Regions from separate parts of the Pedobacter sp. N23S346 genome, predicted to be linked through region 2. Evidence: riboswitches for the same ligand, from Rfam matches in the RefSeq annotation. Region 2 holds a riboswitch; each other region holds the start of a gene.
What was found. A riboswitch is a leader RNA that binds a small molecule or an ion and turns the genes downstream of it on or off. The one in region 2 is predicted to bind S-adenosylmethionine.

Region 1 (5,384 bases), on a different contig from region 2:
TTACAGATATTGAAGAAATAGCAAAAATTGCGAAGGCAAATGACGCTATATTGGTTTGCGATAGTACCTTTGGTACGCCTGTTTTACAAAATCCGATTTTATTAGGTGCTGATATTGTGATGCACAGCAGTACGAAATATTTAGGCGGCCATAGCGATATACTTGGCGGGATAATCGTTACTGCAAAAAAAGATGATTTTTGGGAGAAAATCAAAAATATTCAGCAAACAGGTGGTGCAGTGCCTTCACCCTTTGATTGTTATTTACTGTGCAGAAGTATCAAAACCCTGGCTTATCGGGTGAAAGGCCATTGCGAAAGCGGAAAAATTGTAGCCGATTACCTGGTTAATCATCCAAATGTGGAGGCTGTTTTTTATCCGGGACTGGAAACACATCCACAGCACGAGATAGCCAAAAAGCAAATGAAAGATTTTGGTGGAATGATGTCTTTCCTGGTTAAAGGAGATGTGGAAGCTACAAGCAGAGTGGTAAATAAGGTTAAATTATTCGCGCAGGCAACGAGTTTAGGAGGTGTGGAAAGTCTGATTGAACACCGTTATTCTGTAGAAGGTCCTGATAGTAAAACGCCAAAAAATTTATTAAGAATATCGGTTGGTTTGGAACATGTGGATGATATTATCGCCGATTTAGCACAGGCTTTAGCATAAATAAGGCTTATTGCAAACCGAAGTTCCTGGGTACGTTGAATAAATACTGCTTTAAGAAATATAATAAGGCTTGGTAAATTTGGTCATCGGATGAATATGGTATTAATGCCATATTCATCCGATGACCAAATCAATACGAATTAAGAAGCTGTCTAAAAATTATATCACTTATTAATGAATTACTTTGGGTTGCAAACTGTTGTCAGTTTCAGGCTATAATTAGCATTCAAAGGCTCATTGGTTTGCGCTAACCTTTGAGAACCAGTGTTTGCAGGACAGGCAATATCTCCTGCAGCATCATAAACCAGTTTGACTCCCGAGGCCATTAATTCTTTCGGCACATATACCTGAACCCTTGTAATAGAATAGCCTGATGGGAAATAACGCACAAAATAACCATCTGGGTGTTTTGTCCATATTCCGCTTGGTACATCAGCTCTTGGAGGTGCCATGCCAGCGATGATGGCATATTTTTCCATATCTGCATAAGTATAGTTTCCGGAAGATACCAGTTGTCGGATGTTATTTTCGGCCTCAAAAACTGCCTTTAAACCGGATGGCAACTGGTCTTTTGCTTTCTCCATTACATCAAATGGAAGCACGCCCAAAGCGCCGCCTTCAAGCATGGTAATTTGTTGTGGACTTAATAACTTCAATGCAGTAACCTTCACCTGTCCGTTATAATTGGCAAACCTGGTACGGGCAATAATCGTCCATAACAATGCCTGGATATCATGCTGCTCTACTTCGGGATGTTTTTCTGCACTTTTAATAATTGCAATAACTACTGCCTCTTTCGATCCCAATACCGGCGCGAACATGTAGCCATCACCTTTTGAAGGCGCAAAAGTACCTGCCATAAGGCAATAACTTTTATTGGCCATTTCATAAAGTCCTTCACAAAGTACATAGCCTCCATCCGGATTTTTCGGTAATAAATATAGCGGTTGGGCTTTTAAGGTTGCTTTAAAATCAGGCATCATTTCGCCCTCTCGATTCACATCTTCAAAACTGGTGGTGATTGCACCTGGTTGTTTTAAAAATTTATCTACACCAAGTGCCTTTGCACCTTGGGCCGTACCCACTTTTAAAAGTTTGTCTTTAAGCCCGCCGAACTGCGCGTGGGTATTATTGATGCTGGCAAAAAATATTGACAGCGCAAAACAGATTATTTTAGCGTTTTTCATTAACAATTTAGATTTAAATAGGTTATACAAACTTAAAATATTAACCGTTAATTTCTTATTAATTATTGATGAGGTCAATTTTTAAGAAACTAAAAGCTTCAAAAACATTAATTTATTAAATTTTCAAAATTTTATTTTGTGTATTCAAATTAAATTCTCACATTTGAAATATTATTTGGCGGCAAGCTAAAATAAAAGTCAATCTAGTCAGATTGATTTATAAAGAAGTGGCGAGAGACTGGCTCCATGACCCACTGGCAACCCTCAGAAAGAGAAGGTGCCAATTCCTGACCAATTAACATGGTGTTATTTGGTGCTATAAATTAAAAACTGATGAATGCATTAAATTTTCAATCGCAGGGCGAACCAAGTCTTAAACCAAAACAAATAGAAATTTCTTCTATTCCGTTTATTTGTTGCGATATGCAGGTAATTACTTGTATGTGCTGTTGCATATAGTAATTTAAAAAACTTCCTCATTTGTTTATTTTCAAACTGGAAGGTCCTGATTATTCAGGATACGCCCCTAACCTAGATTTTTCTTTTTTTGAAATCTTAAGATGATCATCGAAAGCACGAAAAACTTATTCCTTTAACAGTTAACCACTCCTTTACTTATTAAAATTATGTCAGCTTCATATAAATTTGAAACCCTTCAGTTACATGCCGGTCAGGAAATAGATCCAACAACTGGTTCAAGAGCAGTCCCTATTTATCAAACTACTTCTTACGGATTTAAAAATGCCGAGCATGGTGCAAACCTGTTTGCTTTGAAGGAGTTTGGCAACATCTACACCCGCCTGATGAATCCAACCACAGATGTATTTGAAAAAAGAATTGCGGCTTTAGAGGGCGGAGTGGCTGCATTGGCAGTTGCATCTGGCCAGGCGGCTCAATTTATTGCGCTACATAATATTCTGGAAGCAGGTGATCAGATTGTTTCCTCTTCGCACGTTTACGGCGGAACCTACAACCAATTCAAAGTCACTTTTAAACGTTTGGGCATTCAGGTTGATTTTGCAAATCCTGATGTTCCGGAGGAGTTTGAACAAAAAATTACAGAAAAAACTAAGGCGATTTATTTAGAAACCATAGGAAACCCATCTTTCAGTGTTCCTGATTTCGAAAAAATTGCTGCCATTGCTAAGAAATTTGATATCCCATTTATTGTTGATAATACTTTTGGTGCTGGTGGTTATTTATTTAAACCATTGGAGCACGGTGCAAACATTGTAGTAGAATCTGCTACTAAATGGATCGGCGGACATGGAACCAGTATTGGTGGCGTTATTATAGATGGTGGAAACTACAACTGGGGAAATGGAAAATTCACGCAATTCACGGAACCATCCGAAGGATACCATGGATTGGTTTTTAATGATGTTTTCGGCATCGGCGGTCCTTTCGGGAACATCCAATTCATTATTCGTGCCCGTGTCGAAGGTCTGAGAGACTTGGGTCCTGCCCTTTCACCCTTCAATTCATTTCTTTTATTACAAGGATTGGAAACTTTGTCGCTTCGCGTGCAACGCCATGTAGACAATGCTTTGGAACTCGCCACCTGGTTAGAGAATCATCCATTAGTGAAGGAAGTTAATTACCCTGGCTTGGCCAGCAGCCCTTATCATAATCTTGCAAAAAAATACCTGAGCAATGGTTTTGGTGGTGTTTTATCATTTGAACTGAACGGAAGCAAAGAAAATGCAAGTCAGGTTATTGATCACTTAAAACTAGTTTCCCACCTGGCTAACGTTGGCGATGCAAAAACCCTGATTATTCAGCCTTCGGCCACTACCCACCAGCAATTGAATGATGCAGCGCAATTGGCAGCCGGAGTAAAACCAAACGCATTAAGGGTTTCGGTTGGTATTGAACACATTGATGATATTAAGGCAGATTTCGAACAAGCTTTCGCAGCCATCAGCGCTGATATAAATGCAGAAAGTACACATGCATAACAGCGCAAATAATTCAGGCTTTTTAAACTACAGTACATTACAACATGCAAAACAGTATAGACAATAGCAATTCAGCGCATTTAGCGGCAACATATCATCACAATAAGTCATTCAAATTAGAAAGCGGACAAAAGATTAAAAACCTTCAAATCGCTTATCAAACCTATGGCGAGCTTAATGCCAGCAAAAGTAATGTTATCTGGGTGTGTCATGCCTTGACAGCAAATGCAGATGTATTTGAATGGTGGGAAGGGTTATTTGGGCAGAATGCCTTGTTCAATCCGGAAGATCATTATATCGTTTGTGCTAATGTTTTAGGCTCTAATTATGGCACTACTAATCCATTAAGTATAAACCCGGCGACTGGCTTACCATATTACCTGGCTTTTCCCCAGTTTACCATTCGCGATTTTGTGGCCGCACACCAGTTATTGGCGAATCATTTGGGAATCGATTCCATTAAGTTATTAATTGGCGGTTCTTTAGGTGGACAACAAGCAGTTGAATGGGGAATTATTGAGCCTTCACGGATCGAAAATTTAATCCTTGTAGCCACTAATGCGGTACATTCACCATGGGGAATTGCTTTTAATGAAAGTCAGCGTTTGGCAATTGCTACAGATAGAACTTTCTTTGCCAACAAACCAAATGGCGGTAGTAAAGGCCTTAAAACTGCTCGCAGCATTGCACTTTTAAGCTATAGAACTTATAATGCTTATGGCAACACGCAGGTGGAAAGCGTAAACGATAAAACGGATCATTTCAGGGCTTCTTCTTACCAGAATTACCAGGGAGAGAAATTGATTAACCGCTTTAACGCTTATAGCTATTATTATTTAACGAAAGCGATGGATAGCCATAATGTTGGCCGCAATAGAAATAGCATTGCAGAAGCGCTACAGTTGATCACTGCAAATACATTAGTAATCGGAATTGAAAATGATTTTCTGTTTCCATTATCGGAACAAAAATACCTGGCAGACCAGATTAACAATGCACAATTTGCTGCGATTCACTCTGAATATGGCCATGATGGTTTTTTAATTGAAACGAATGCTCTAACCAACATCATCGGAACATTTATTAAAGAAAGCAGAGATAAGAAGATTATTAAGTTGCAACATACTGCATAAAAGAAAAGCTTAGAGCTGAAAGATTAAAGGCGAAAGCTTAGAGATGAAAGCTTAAAGACTAAAGGTTTAAAGCTTAAGAAAAAAACAATAACGTAAAAACAAATTTAGTAGCGGAAGGCTTAAGATCGCCTGGTCTTGATACTCGATACTAAGTACTATATACTATTAAAAAAACATGAGTAAGAATTTAAAAATTGGTTTATTTGGTTTCGGAGTTGTCGGACAAGGATTATTAGATATCATCCAAAGTCAGAATCTGAATCTTGAAATTATAAAAATTGCGATAAAAGATCCAAAGAAAAAACGTACGCTCAATAAAGATCTATTCACCACAGATCGCAATGAGATCCTTAATAATTCGGAAATTAATACCATTGTGGAGTTGATTAACGATGCAGATGCCGCTTACGAAATTGTAACTACCGCATTAAAAAACGG
Region 2 (5,384 bases):
ACGTGTAGTTGGGTTTGATAAACTTTCCAAGCCTTGTCCGTTACCCGTATTAAAAGCCACTTCGGGATCGATGTCTTCAGTATTACGATGTAAAATGGCGAGGTTTCTACCCACTAATGCCACCGAAACACCCTGTAAATTCAGAGAACGAATCCATTTAGTTGGTAAATTGTAGGTTAATTTAATTTCGCGAAGTTTTACATAAGAAGCATCGAAAATATTGGCTTCGTCTATCGTACGGAAAGACTTGTAATAAGTTTGGGCAGATAGGATTTTATCGTTGCGTTTTCCATCAGCAGTTACGCCATCGAAAATCATTCCGTCATCGTAAACTGTTGTCCCGGCTGGTGCACTGGCGCCATTGGCCAACCTAACGGCTGCATTGGTTTTTAAATTATCTGGATAGTAATAAGAAATTCCGCCAAATTCTGCCCCTCTTCCAGGTAGAGTTGAAGCTAAAACACCCGTGTAAGTACCTGTAGCATAAGTACCATTATAAATAGAACCGCCAAAACTGGCATCAACCAAAACACCCAGACTAAAGCCTTTATAATTGAAGGTATTGTAAATTCCACCGATCCAATCTGGTGTATATTTTCCTAAAACCCTTTTCGTTGGATCTGTTTGTGGGGCACCTGTTGCATTCACCACAATATTACCATTACCATCTCTCAGAAATGCATTACCAAATAAGGTTCCGTAAGGTTGGCCAACTGCTGCAATTACCTGTGCAGAATTGGTAGCTACCACATAATTTTGCAATAAACCTTCTTTGTCTAATTCAATTACCTTACTCCTGTTTGCTGCATAATTTACATCGATATCCCAGGTGAATTGTTTCTTAATCGGCGTAATGCCCAATTGAACTTCAATTCCTTTATTATTAATTTTTCCGGCATTTAGCAATTTAGATCTAAAACCTGTACTCTGACTCACATCAACACTCAGAATCTGATCGTAACTATTGGTATTGTAAACACTTAAATCAAAACGCAACCGCTTATTAAACAATACGGCTTCTGCACCTAACTCTGATGATGTCGTTGTTTCTGGTTTTAAATTTGGATTCAAATCTGTAGCAGATGGTGTAAGTTGAGGACTTGACCCAAATGGTGCGCCTGAAGTGTAAGTATTGAGCAAACGATAAGGATCTGCATCTTTACCCACTTTAGACCAGCCTCCGCGGATTTTCGCATAATCCAATACTTCACTTTTAATATCAAAAGCCTCGGTAAGTACGAAACTTCCGTTAAAAGAAGGATAGAAATACGACCTGTTTTGTGCTGGCAAAGTAGAAGACCAATCGTTACGAGCAGTTATATTTGCAAACAGGTAATTTCTAAATCCAATTTGCGCTGATGCATAACCACTGTATGATTTTAGTTCGCTGTAGTTGTTGGAAGATGTTAATGGATCTCTTGAGTTACTTAAGGTATATAAACCAGCTACAGCCAAACGAGGAGCACTTTGATCATTTTGTTCGATATATCTGGAGCGAATATTTCCTCCCAATAAAACTTCCAGACTAAAATCATCATTCAGCTGCTTGTTATAGCTTAAAGTTGCATCGGTATTATTCTCGTTTACAGTAAAAGCACTTTCCGTGTAAGATCCAAATGGTGTCCCGTTTGTGCCATAGGCAATTTTTATCTTCCGCCGATCATTATAGTAATCCGTTCCCGAACGGAAATTAAAATTTAATCCATCGATAATTTTATAGTTCAAACCAATGCTTCCAATAATCCGGTTTCTGTTTTGAGATACGGTATTTTCATAAGCTACCCAATAAGGATTGCTATAGTAACTGTTGTTCCAGTTGAAGGTATTTCCATTTTCATCCAGGTAGTTTTTCAACTGATTAATATCCACCTGTCTGCCAAACCAGGCAAACTGAAGCATGGTACTTGTTGATCTTGAACCGCCTGTTCCAGGCAAATTATCAGAACCCAGTTTACTATAATTTGCATTGGCGGTAATCGTTAACTTTGGTGTTAACCTCAACGTTGTATTTAATGCGAAGGAGTTTTTATCCTGACCAGAATTCGGCACGATACCTACCTGTTTCAGGTTATTGTATGATAAACGGTAATCAAACTTATCGCTCGCATCTTCTATAGATAAACCATTCGCCAAAGAATATCCTGTTTCGAAGAAATCTCTCACATTATCCGGATTGGCTACAAATGGAACAGCTACTCCTTTTGAAAAGAACTGAGGAATTAAACGGCCATCCATTCTCGGGCCCCAACTCTCATCCACACCATCGTTTACACCTGCACCTCTTCCATTTACATAACTAAATTTCCCTTCAGATCCTTGTCCGAATACATCCTGATATTTTGGTAAGGTTAATAAACTTTCAATTACCGCATTTGAATTGAAGGAAATCCCTAAGCCTTTTTTCGATTTTCCGGTTTTGGTTTTGATGATGATCACACCCGCTGCAGCCCTGGATCCGTATAATGCCGCAGCATTCGGGCCTTTTAGCACACTGATGGATTCAATATCGTTCGGGTTGATATCTGAAATGGCATTGGCATAATCTCTCGCGCCAGCAGAATTAAGTTGCGAGTTATCTACCGGAATTCCATCCACCACAAACAAGGGCTGATTGTTACCAGAAATAGAAGTTTCTCCCCTGATGACCACCCGGGAAGAACCCATATCACCCTGACTGTTTGTTACCCTAACTCCGGCTACTTTACCAGCAAGTGCGTTAACCAGGTTGGATTCCCGTGCTTCGGTTAAGCTTTCGCCCTTTAATTCCTGAACGGCATAACCCAAAGATTTCTTTTGTCTGGAGATACCCAAAGCCGTTACCACCACTTCATCGAGCGCATTTTCACCGTCGCTGAGCGTTACCACCAAAGTTTTCGTTGCTTCGGTTACTTCTATTTCGCGGGTAGTAAAACCAATATAAGAGAAAACCAGCGTGTTTTTTCCGGCAACTGAAATACTGAATGCACCATTATTATCGGTGGTTACCGCTTGTTTAGTCCCTTTTACAAATACCGAAACGCCTGGCAGGGTCTCACCGGAAGCGCCCTTTACTGTTCCGGAAACTGCGATGTTTTGCGCCTGAACGAAATTTGAAAGCAATAGCAAAAAGAATATCGCCGGCAGCTTTATTTTCTTAAACATAATTTAGTGTTGATTAATGATCATTTAAAATGGTGAATGCAAAAAATTCGGACAAAGCAATTCCATTTCGCTGTTAGGCGATTTTTTTACAGACATGAATAATTATTTAATTGGAGTGGGATAGTCTGGTATTTATCAGCTGCTACAGCAATAAATACCACTGCACATTCGAAGACTTAAAAAGGTTCCGAAATTTACTTTTTGAATTAATTGTTTTTTGTTAGTTTTTTCCATCAAATTTCTTTTAACGCTACATCACTACTTATCAGGTTTTGCAAATCTGGCTTATAAAAAAAGCACGCCTGTAAAATCAGGAGTGCTCTCATATATTATCAATAATATTTTGCATTCAACTGACTTAACTTACCCAAATTGCTTTGGGATGGAATTAGCACCATGTCTTTTTAAAACTGGTTGCTAAGGTTTCACAGGGCCATTCCCTCCACCTTTCTTGATAAGTATTTTAAAATAACTGGCGCAAAGATAATATAAAAATCATAATGACTACAAATTCTATAGATTTTATTGAAAATATTTTTTCTCCGCTCATTTGATGCTTACATTTGTCGTATTATCAATAGATTAAAACATCCCATGAATATAAAATCATCATTATTTCTGCTATTTGCTTTTACACTTGCACAAAATCTACAAGCACAAACCCAGAAAAAACAATTACCTGCTCAACATAAATTAAGCACTGCATTTGCGCCAGGTGGCAACTGGCGAGGTATTTTTGAGATTAAACCAGGCATAGAAGTACCATTTAATTTTGAAATTACCAAGAGTATAGACAAACCTCATTTAGTATTTTTAAATGCGGAAGAACGTTTTGAAGGAGGCATCGTAAAGCAGACTTCAGATTCTATCTTAGTTTCTTTAGATCAGTTTGATAATGAACTTGCTTTTAAAATTTCAGGCGATTCACTGGTTGGAACATTACGGAAACAAGATCGATCCGGAACACCCTTGGCCGTAAGTGCAACAAGAGGAAAAAATTATCGCTTCAAATCAACTGGTAAAGCGGCAGCAGCAGATTTTTCTGGCAAGTATGACGTTACTTTTAAATCTCCAAATGGGAAAGACGAAAATGCTGTCGGACTGTTCAAACAAGATGGCAACAAAATCTCCGGAACATTTTTACGCATTACCGGCGATTCCCGTTATCTGGAAGGAATTGTAGAAGGCAATGATTTTTATTTATCAAGCTTTATCGGCTCGGGTCCGTCTTATTACAAAGGAAGTTTTGAAAAAGATGGAACCATTACAGGTGAGGTGGTTAGCGCAAGGGGAAATACGCCATTTAGTGGAAAGCAAAATGAAAACGCTGCGTTGCCAGATGCCTATAAACTAACTTATTTGAAAGATGGTTACAAAACACTCGACTTCTCTTTTCCTGATGTGAACGGTAAGAAAATCTCGCTCAGCGATGAAAAATTTAAAAATAAAGTCGTGATTTTAACCATTACTGGTACCTGGTGCCCGAACTGTGTGGATGAAGCTTCCTTTATTGCGCCATGGTATAAAGAGAACCGCAACCGCGGAGTAGAAGTGATTGGTATTCATTACGAGAGACAATTGGATTCTGCCTATGTGCGTAAAGCATTGACTCGGTTCAGGGAAAAATTTGATATCCAATATGACCAGGTGATTGCTGGTACACCAGATAAAAAAGTGGTGGCTGAATCATTGCCTGCTTTGAATAATTTCCTTTCTTTCCCAACCACGATTATTATCAACAAGAAAGGCGAAGTAGCGCAAATTCATACCGGCTACAGCGGACCGGCAACTGGAAAATATTACACTGACTTTGTTAAAGAATTTAACACCGAAATTGATGCTTTGTTAAAGGAGTAATGAAGTAAACCTTTGGTAATAATTGTTTATGCTGGATTTATTATTTTATCCTATTGAGTGAGGATAGGGTAGAATTTTGGTTCTGTGCCTTGTAGCCTGGGGATTCTTCACTGCATTCTGAATGACATCTTCGGAATAGGTTCTGAATCAAGTTTAGAATGACCCGTGATATTTTTCTTAATGCTCCTTAATGCCTTAATGTTTCAAAATAAACCATACTTCCATATTTTCGGTTCTGTACTTTGTGCCTGGAGATTCTCACTGCATTCTGAATGACATCTTCAGAATAGGTTCTGAATCAAGTTCAGAATGACGCGTGATGTTTTTCTTAATGTCCCAATGGTTAATAAAAAACCTGCTTTTACCTTTAAATTTAAATGATCCTT
Region 3 (5,384 bases), on a different contig from region 2:
CAAATTCTTCAACCAGCGCATCAATTCCAATCCCGGTGGTTACGGCAAAACCACCAAAATAATCCTGAATACCACTCTCTTTTGGAGCAATAAAATCTGATAAAGCATAGTAAGGCTGCCCATCTACTTTCTCTGCCTGCTGACGAAGGGTGTGTATGGTAACTAGGCCTGAGTCTTGAGTCGCTAGTCTTGAGTCGCCATTCTGACTTCCGACTTCGGACTCCAGACTCCGGACTTCTAGTTCAATATCGTCTCCCACCGCATTTGCCGGCCAGAAACCGATTACCCCTCTGGCGATTAATAATTTTTCATCAAGAATTCTTTTTAATAACGTCTGCGCATCATCGAAAAGTTTTTTGGCTTCATCACCAACGTTTTTATCGTCGAAAATTTTTGGATAGCTTCCGCGGAGTTCCCAGGTGTGGAAAAATGGTGTCCAGTCAATATAGGGAACCAGTTCTTCCAGTGGATAATTATCAAACACTCTTGTTCCGGTAAACTCCGGTGCAGGAAGATCTGATTTAAAATCTATTTTAAACTTGTTTTCACGGGCTTGTTCTAATGTTTTAAAGCGCTTGTCAGATCGCTTGTTTAAATGTGCTTCACGTGCTTTATCATATTCCGCTCTGATTCCAGCTACATAGTCATCCTTCGTTTCCGGATTCATTAAAGTACTGCAAACCGTAACACTTCGGGAGGCATCTAATACATGAATGGCAGGTCCGGAATAGTTTGGTGCCACCTTAACTGCTGCATGAATGCGTGATGTTGTCGCTCCACCAATAATTAAAGGAATGGTAAAGTTTTCACGTTCCATTTCTTTAGCAAAGTGCACCATTTCATCCAGAGATGGCGTGATTAATCCACTTAAACCAATAATATCAGCATTTATTTCTTTGGCTTTTTTGATGATTTCCTGTGCAGGAACCATCACGCCCATATCTACAATTTCGAAGTTATTACAAGCCAAAACCACACCGACAATGTTCTTACCAATATCATGCACATCACCTTTTACGGTTGCCATTAATACTCTTCCGGCAGATGAACTTTGATTTTGATCGGGATTATCTAATTTCTCTTGTTCGATGAAAGGCAATAAATAAGCTACAGCCTTTTTCATTACCCTTGCCGATTTCACTACCTGAGGCAGAAACATTTTCCCTGCTCCAAAAAGATCCCCAACAATATTCATCCCATCCATTAAAGGTCCTTCAATTACCTGAATTGGGCGGGCATATTTCTGACGCGCTTCTTCCACATCATCATCCAGGTATTCTACAATTCCCTTTACCAAAGAATGAGATAACCGTTCCTCTACAGGCCCTTTTCTCCACTCCTCATCTTTTACGATCTCTTTACCCTTCGATTTTACGGTATCAGCATACTCTACCAAACGCTCTGTGGCGTCATCTCTCCGGTTCAGCAGTACATCTTCTACCCTTTCTAAAAGTTCTGGTGGAATTTCCTGATAAACTTCAAGCATTCCTGCATTTACAATCCCCATATCCAAACCAGCCTGAATGGCGTGATAAAGAAAAGCAGAGTGCATCGCCTCGCGAACGGTATTATTCCCCCTGAATGAAAATGAAATGTTAGAAACCCCTCCACTTACTTTCGCGTGTGGCAGATTTTCTTTGATCCAACGGGTAGCATTGATAAAGTCTACGGCATAATTATTATGCTCTTCCAATCCGGTGGCTACCGTTAAAATATTAGGGTCGAAGATGATATCTTCTGCCGGAAATCCAATTTCATGCACCAAAATATCATAGCTTCTTTTACAAATTTCTTTTCTCCGCTCGTAGTTATCGGCCTGACCTTGTTCATCGAAAGCCATTACCACTACTGCAGCGCCATATTGCATAATCTTTTGGGCACTTTCACGAAATTTGTCTTCTCCTTCTTTTAAGGAAATCGAATTCACGATTCCTTTTCCCTGCAAACATTTTAAGCCATTTTCTATCACCGACCATTTGGATGAATCCACCATGATTGGCAACTTTGCAATGTCAGGTTCGGAGGCAATCAGGTTTAGAAATTTGGTCATTGCGGCTTCAGAATCCAGCATTCCTTCATCCATGTTCACATCAATTACCTGTGCACCACCTTCAACTTGTTGCAAGGCAACGGCCAAGGCAGCTTCATAATCTCCGCCTAAAATTAATTTTGAAAATTTAGGCGAACCTGTAATATTAGTCCTCTCCCCAATGTTCACGAAGATGCTTTCTGGCGTAATGGTTACGGGTTCCAGGCCACTCAAACGCATATAAGGCGGAATAATCGGAATTTTTCTCGGAGATGCTTTTCTGGCATTTGCTGCAATACAGCCGATATGTTCAGGCGTTGTACCACAACAGCCACCCACAATATTTACGAAGCCAGAAGCGATAAAATCATCCACTAAATGGGCAGTTTCATGGGGTTGCTCATCATAAGCACCAAATTCGTTTGGCAAACCTGCATTTGGATAAGCTGAAACATAACATCCTGCTTTTGCAGCTAACTCTTCAATATGCGGACGCATTTCTTTCGCACCCAAGGCACAGTTAAAACCAATACTCAATGGCTTCGCATGCATCACGGAGTTTAAAAAAGCTTCAGCCGTTTGTCCGGATAAAGTTCTACCCGAAGCATCGGTAATGGTACCAGAAATCATGATTTCCAGTTTACGCCCAATTACTTCTTCATATTTTTTAATAGCCACAATGGCCACTTTTGCATTTAAGGTATCAAAGATGGTTTCAATCAGCAATACATCCGATCCACCATCTACCAAACCACGTACCTGCTCATAATAAGCGGCTTCCAATTCATCAAAATAAACTGCCCGGTAACCGGGATCATTTACATTAGGCGACATGGAAAGGGTTCTGTTCGTTGGACCAATGGCACCGGCTACGAAACATTTACGATCTGGATTAGCTGCCATAAACTCATCGGCTGCCTCTTTTGCCACTCTTGCACCTTCATAACTTAATTCATACGACAGATCTTCCATCTGATAATCAGCCATGGAAATCCTTTGCGTACTAAAGGTATTGGTCTCGATGATATCTGCACCAGCGGCCAAATATTCGAGATGGATGGCTTTAATAATATCCGGACGGGTAATATTAAGCAAATCATTATTGCCTTTTACGTCGCAGGGATGATCTTTAAACCGTTCTCCTCTAAAATCCTCTTCGGTAAGTGTATAACGTTGAATCATAGTGCCCATCGCACCGTCGATTACTAAAATACGTTTTTCTAATTCTGCTCTTATGCTCATTCTGTTATTAGATGTGAGAGACGAGAGGAGAGATATGAGAAATTAAGACATTTATAATTGGCCTCAAATCTCAAATCTAATTTCTCAAATCTCAAAAAAGGCTTATTCAAAAAGTTGGCACATGGATAGTACTTCCTTAACTTATCTTTCTCCCGGTTAACCGAGATTAGAATGTAGCACCTTGTTGGCACAGGTTGCTAAGACTTCGTTGGGTCTAATCCCTCCGTCTTTCTTAATAAGCATACAAAAATGCAACAAAGCAACATCATTTCCAAAATTTATCGCTTCGTTACCAAATAAAATTACAAAGGCCATGCAAAAATGCATAGCCTTTAAAATAATGTTTTGTTGTTAACCTAAAACCAATGAAATCCGATGGTTAGGAATTTTTATTGAATTATCTTCTGCCTCCAAATAAACGCAAAAGAGATAGAAATAAGTTAATGAACGTGATGTAAAGCGATAAGGCACCCATTATGGCTAATTTTTTGCTGTCGGCCAATGCAATTTCATTTCCGCTTTCATCCAAACCTTCGCCTATTCTTTTAATTTCCTGGACCTTGTAAGCGGTAAGCGCTGTAAAAATAGCCACACCAACAAAGCCTAAAATGTAGTTCAAAGTTTCGCTACCGATAAAGAAGTTGATCAGACTTACTACAACTAAGCCAATTACTCCGGCCATTAAGATTGGCCCGAATTTACTCAAATCAACATCTGTAGTATAGCCCATTACTGCCATAACAGCAAAAATAATTGCTGCTGCAACGAAGCAAATGGCGATAGAGGTGGAGGTATAAATTAAAAGGATAAAACCTAGCATAACGCCTGTTAGCAAAGAATACAACAGAAAAACTCCCACTAAAGCAGGGAATGATAACCTTTGCATGGCGGCCCCCATCAGCATGACTAAACCAAGTGGTGCAAAAATAGCGATGTATCCCAATACGGTAAATCCTTTTTCAGCTACTAAGTAAGATAAGATTCCCGGAGAATTTGCCAATACAAATGCAGAAACGCTTGAAACGATTAATGCAACGAACATCCATAAGAATACGCTGGCAAAGAATTTTTTAGACACTGAGTTTTCCTGTACGAAAACACTATTGCCTTGATATTGATAATTTTGTTGTTCCATTTTTATTTGTGTATTTAAATGATTTTAAAAATAATACTTTAATTCAGTCTTTTTGTCAGCATTTCTTCAACTTTCTTAAAGAACTGTAACGGTTTTAAGGTACGCCAGGGCAGGTTATCGAAAGCTCCTCCAAAGTTGATGTAATAATCAATGTTATTATCTTTAAACTCCCTGATCACATGTTCCTGAAAGTTTACCCCAACAATCCAGCCATCTTCTACTTCCTGAAACCATTCTTCATAATAACTGTCATCAGAGGAATGAAAATTAAGCACATTTTCGCCAATTAAAATGAATTTGTTAATTCCTTCATCCATCATCAATTCCAGGATATCGCGCTTAAGCAACATGATATCATTGTTAATGGCATCGTTCCACTCCCCTATAAATTCTATAATGGCATAGCTGTGATCATAATCAGCATACAATACCTTCATGTATAATGTATTAGAACCAAACTCATCCCACTGCGGGTGAAGCAGAAAATTATAGATCTGCTTATCAAAGTATAGCTCAGAATATTCGGTATTGTAAAATGGCGAACGCTCATCTTCTGCCGAAATATAATCATCTCTCCACTGGTAATACGGCTCTATCTCGTGCATGTTTTTTTAATTATTGAATGAGTGAATTTTGAATGACTAAATGAGAAAATTTTGAATGATTGAATGTTGAGTGAATGAATGAATAAGTTTAAAATCCATGAATTACCTAATACCAGCGCTAAATTCAATCATTCTTTCATTCTGTTATTCTCCAATTCTATCATTCTCTAACTCAATCCTTCTATCCTTCTCACCTTCATTCATTTCTAATGTTGCCCGGCATTTACAGCTTTACGCACACTCCCATGTTTATTCAGCAAATCTGAAGCAATTTCATAGCTTACATTTAATTCATCAGCCACCATTTGCGTACCGCGATCAACAAGTTTATGATTAGTTAACTGCATATCTACCATTTTGTTTCCTACCACAC

Region 1: another riboswitch for S-adenosylmethionine. It lies ahead of ACN1CD_RS06360 (O-acetylhomoserine aminocarboxypropyltransferase/cysteine synthase family protein); the one in region 2 lies ahead of ACN1CD_RS07945 (SusC/RagA family TonB-linked outer membrane protein).
Region 3: another riboswitch for S-adenosylmethionine. It lies ahead of metH (methionine synthase); the one in region 2 lies ahead of ACN1CD_RS07945 (SusC/RagA family TonB-linked outer membrane protein).

What each region holds. Positions count from the first base shown of each region.
Region 1 is NZ_JBLYEE010000002.1:594,021-599,404, forward strand. It holds gene ACN1CD_RS06350 (trans-sulfuration enzyme family protein) at 1-668, shown strand, start outside; gene ACN1CD_RS06355 (hypothetical protein) at 848-1,855, opposite strand; SAM riboswitch class I at 2,070-2,180, shown strand; gene ACN1CD_RS06360 (O-acetylhomoserine aminocarboxypropyltransferase/cysteine synthase family protein) at 2,482-3,813, shown strand; gene ACN1CD_RS06365 (homoserine O-acetyltransferase family protein) at 3,858-4,946, shown strand; gene ACN1CD_RS06370 (homoserine dehydrogenase) at 5,122-5,384, shown strand, end outside.
Region 2 is NZ_JBLYEE010000003.1:267,783-273,166, reverse strand. It holds gene ACN1CD_RS07945 (SusC/RagA family TonB-linked outer membrane protein) at 1-3,141, opposite strand, end outside; SAM riboswitch class I at 3,497-3,602, opposite strand; gene ACN1CD_RS07940 (peroxiredoxin family protein) at 3,736-4,998, shown strand.
Region 3 is NZ_JBLYEE010000005.1:306,530-311,913, forward strand. It holds gene metH (methionine synthase) at 1-3,271, opposite strand, end outside; SAM riboswitch class I at 3,410-3,513, opposite strand; gene ACN1CD_RS11755 (Bax inhibitor-1 family protein) at 3,669-4,406, opposite strand; gene ACN1CD_RS11760 (hypothetical protein) at 4,445-5,011, opposite strand; gene murQ (N-acetylmuramic acid 6-phosphate etherase) at 5,218-5,384, opposite strand, start outside.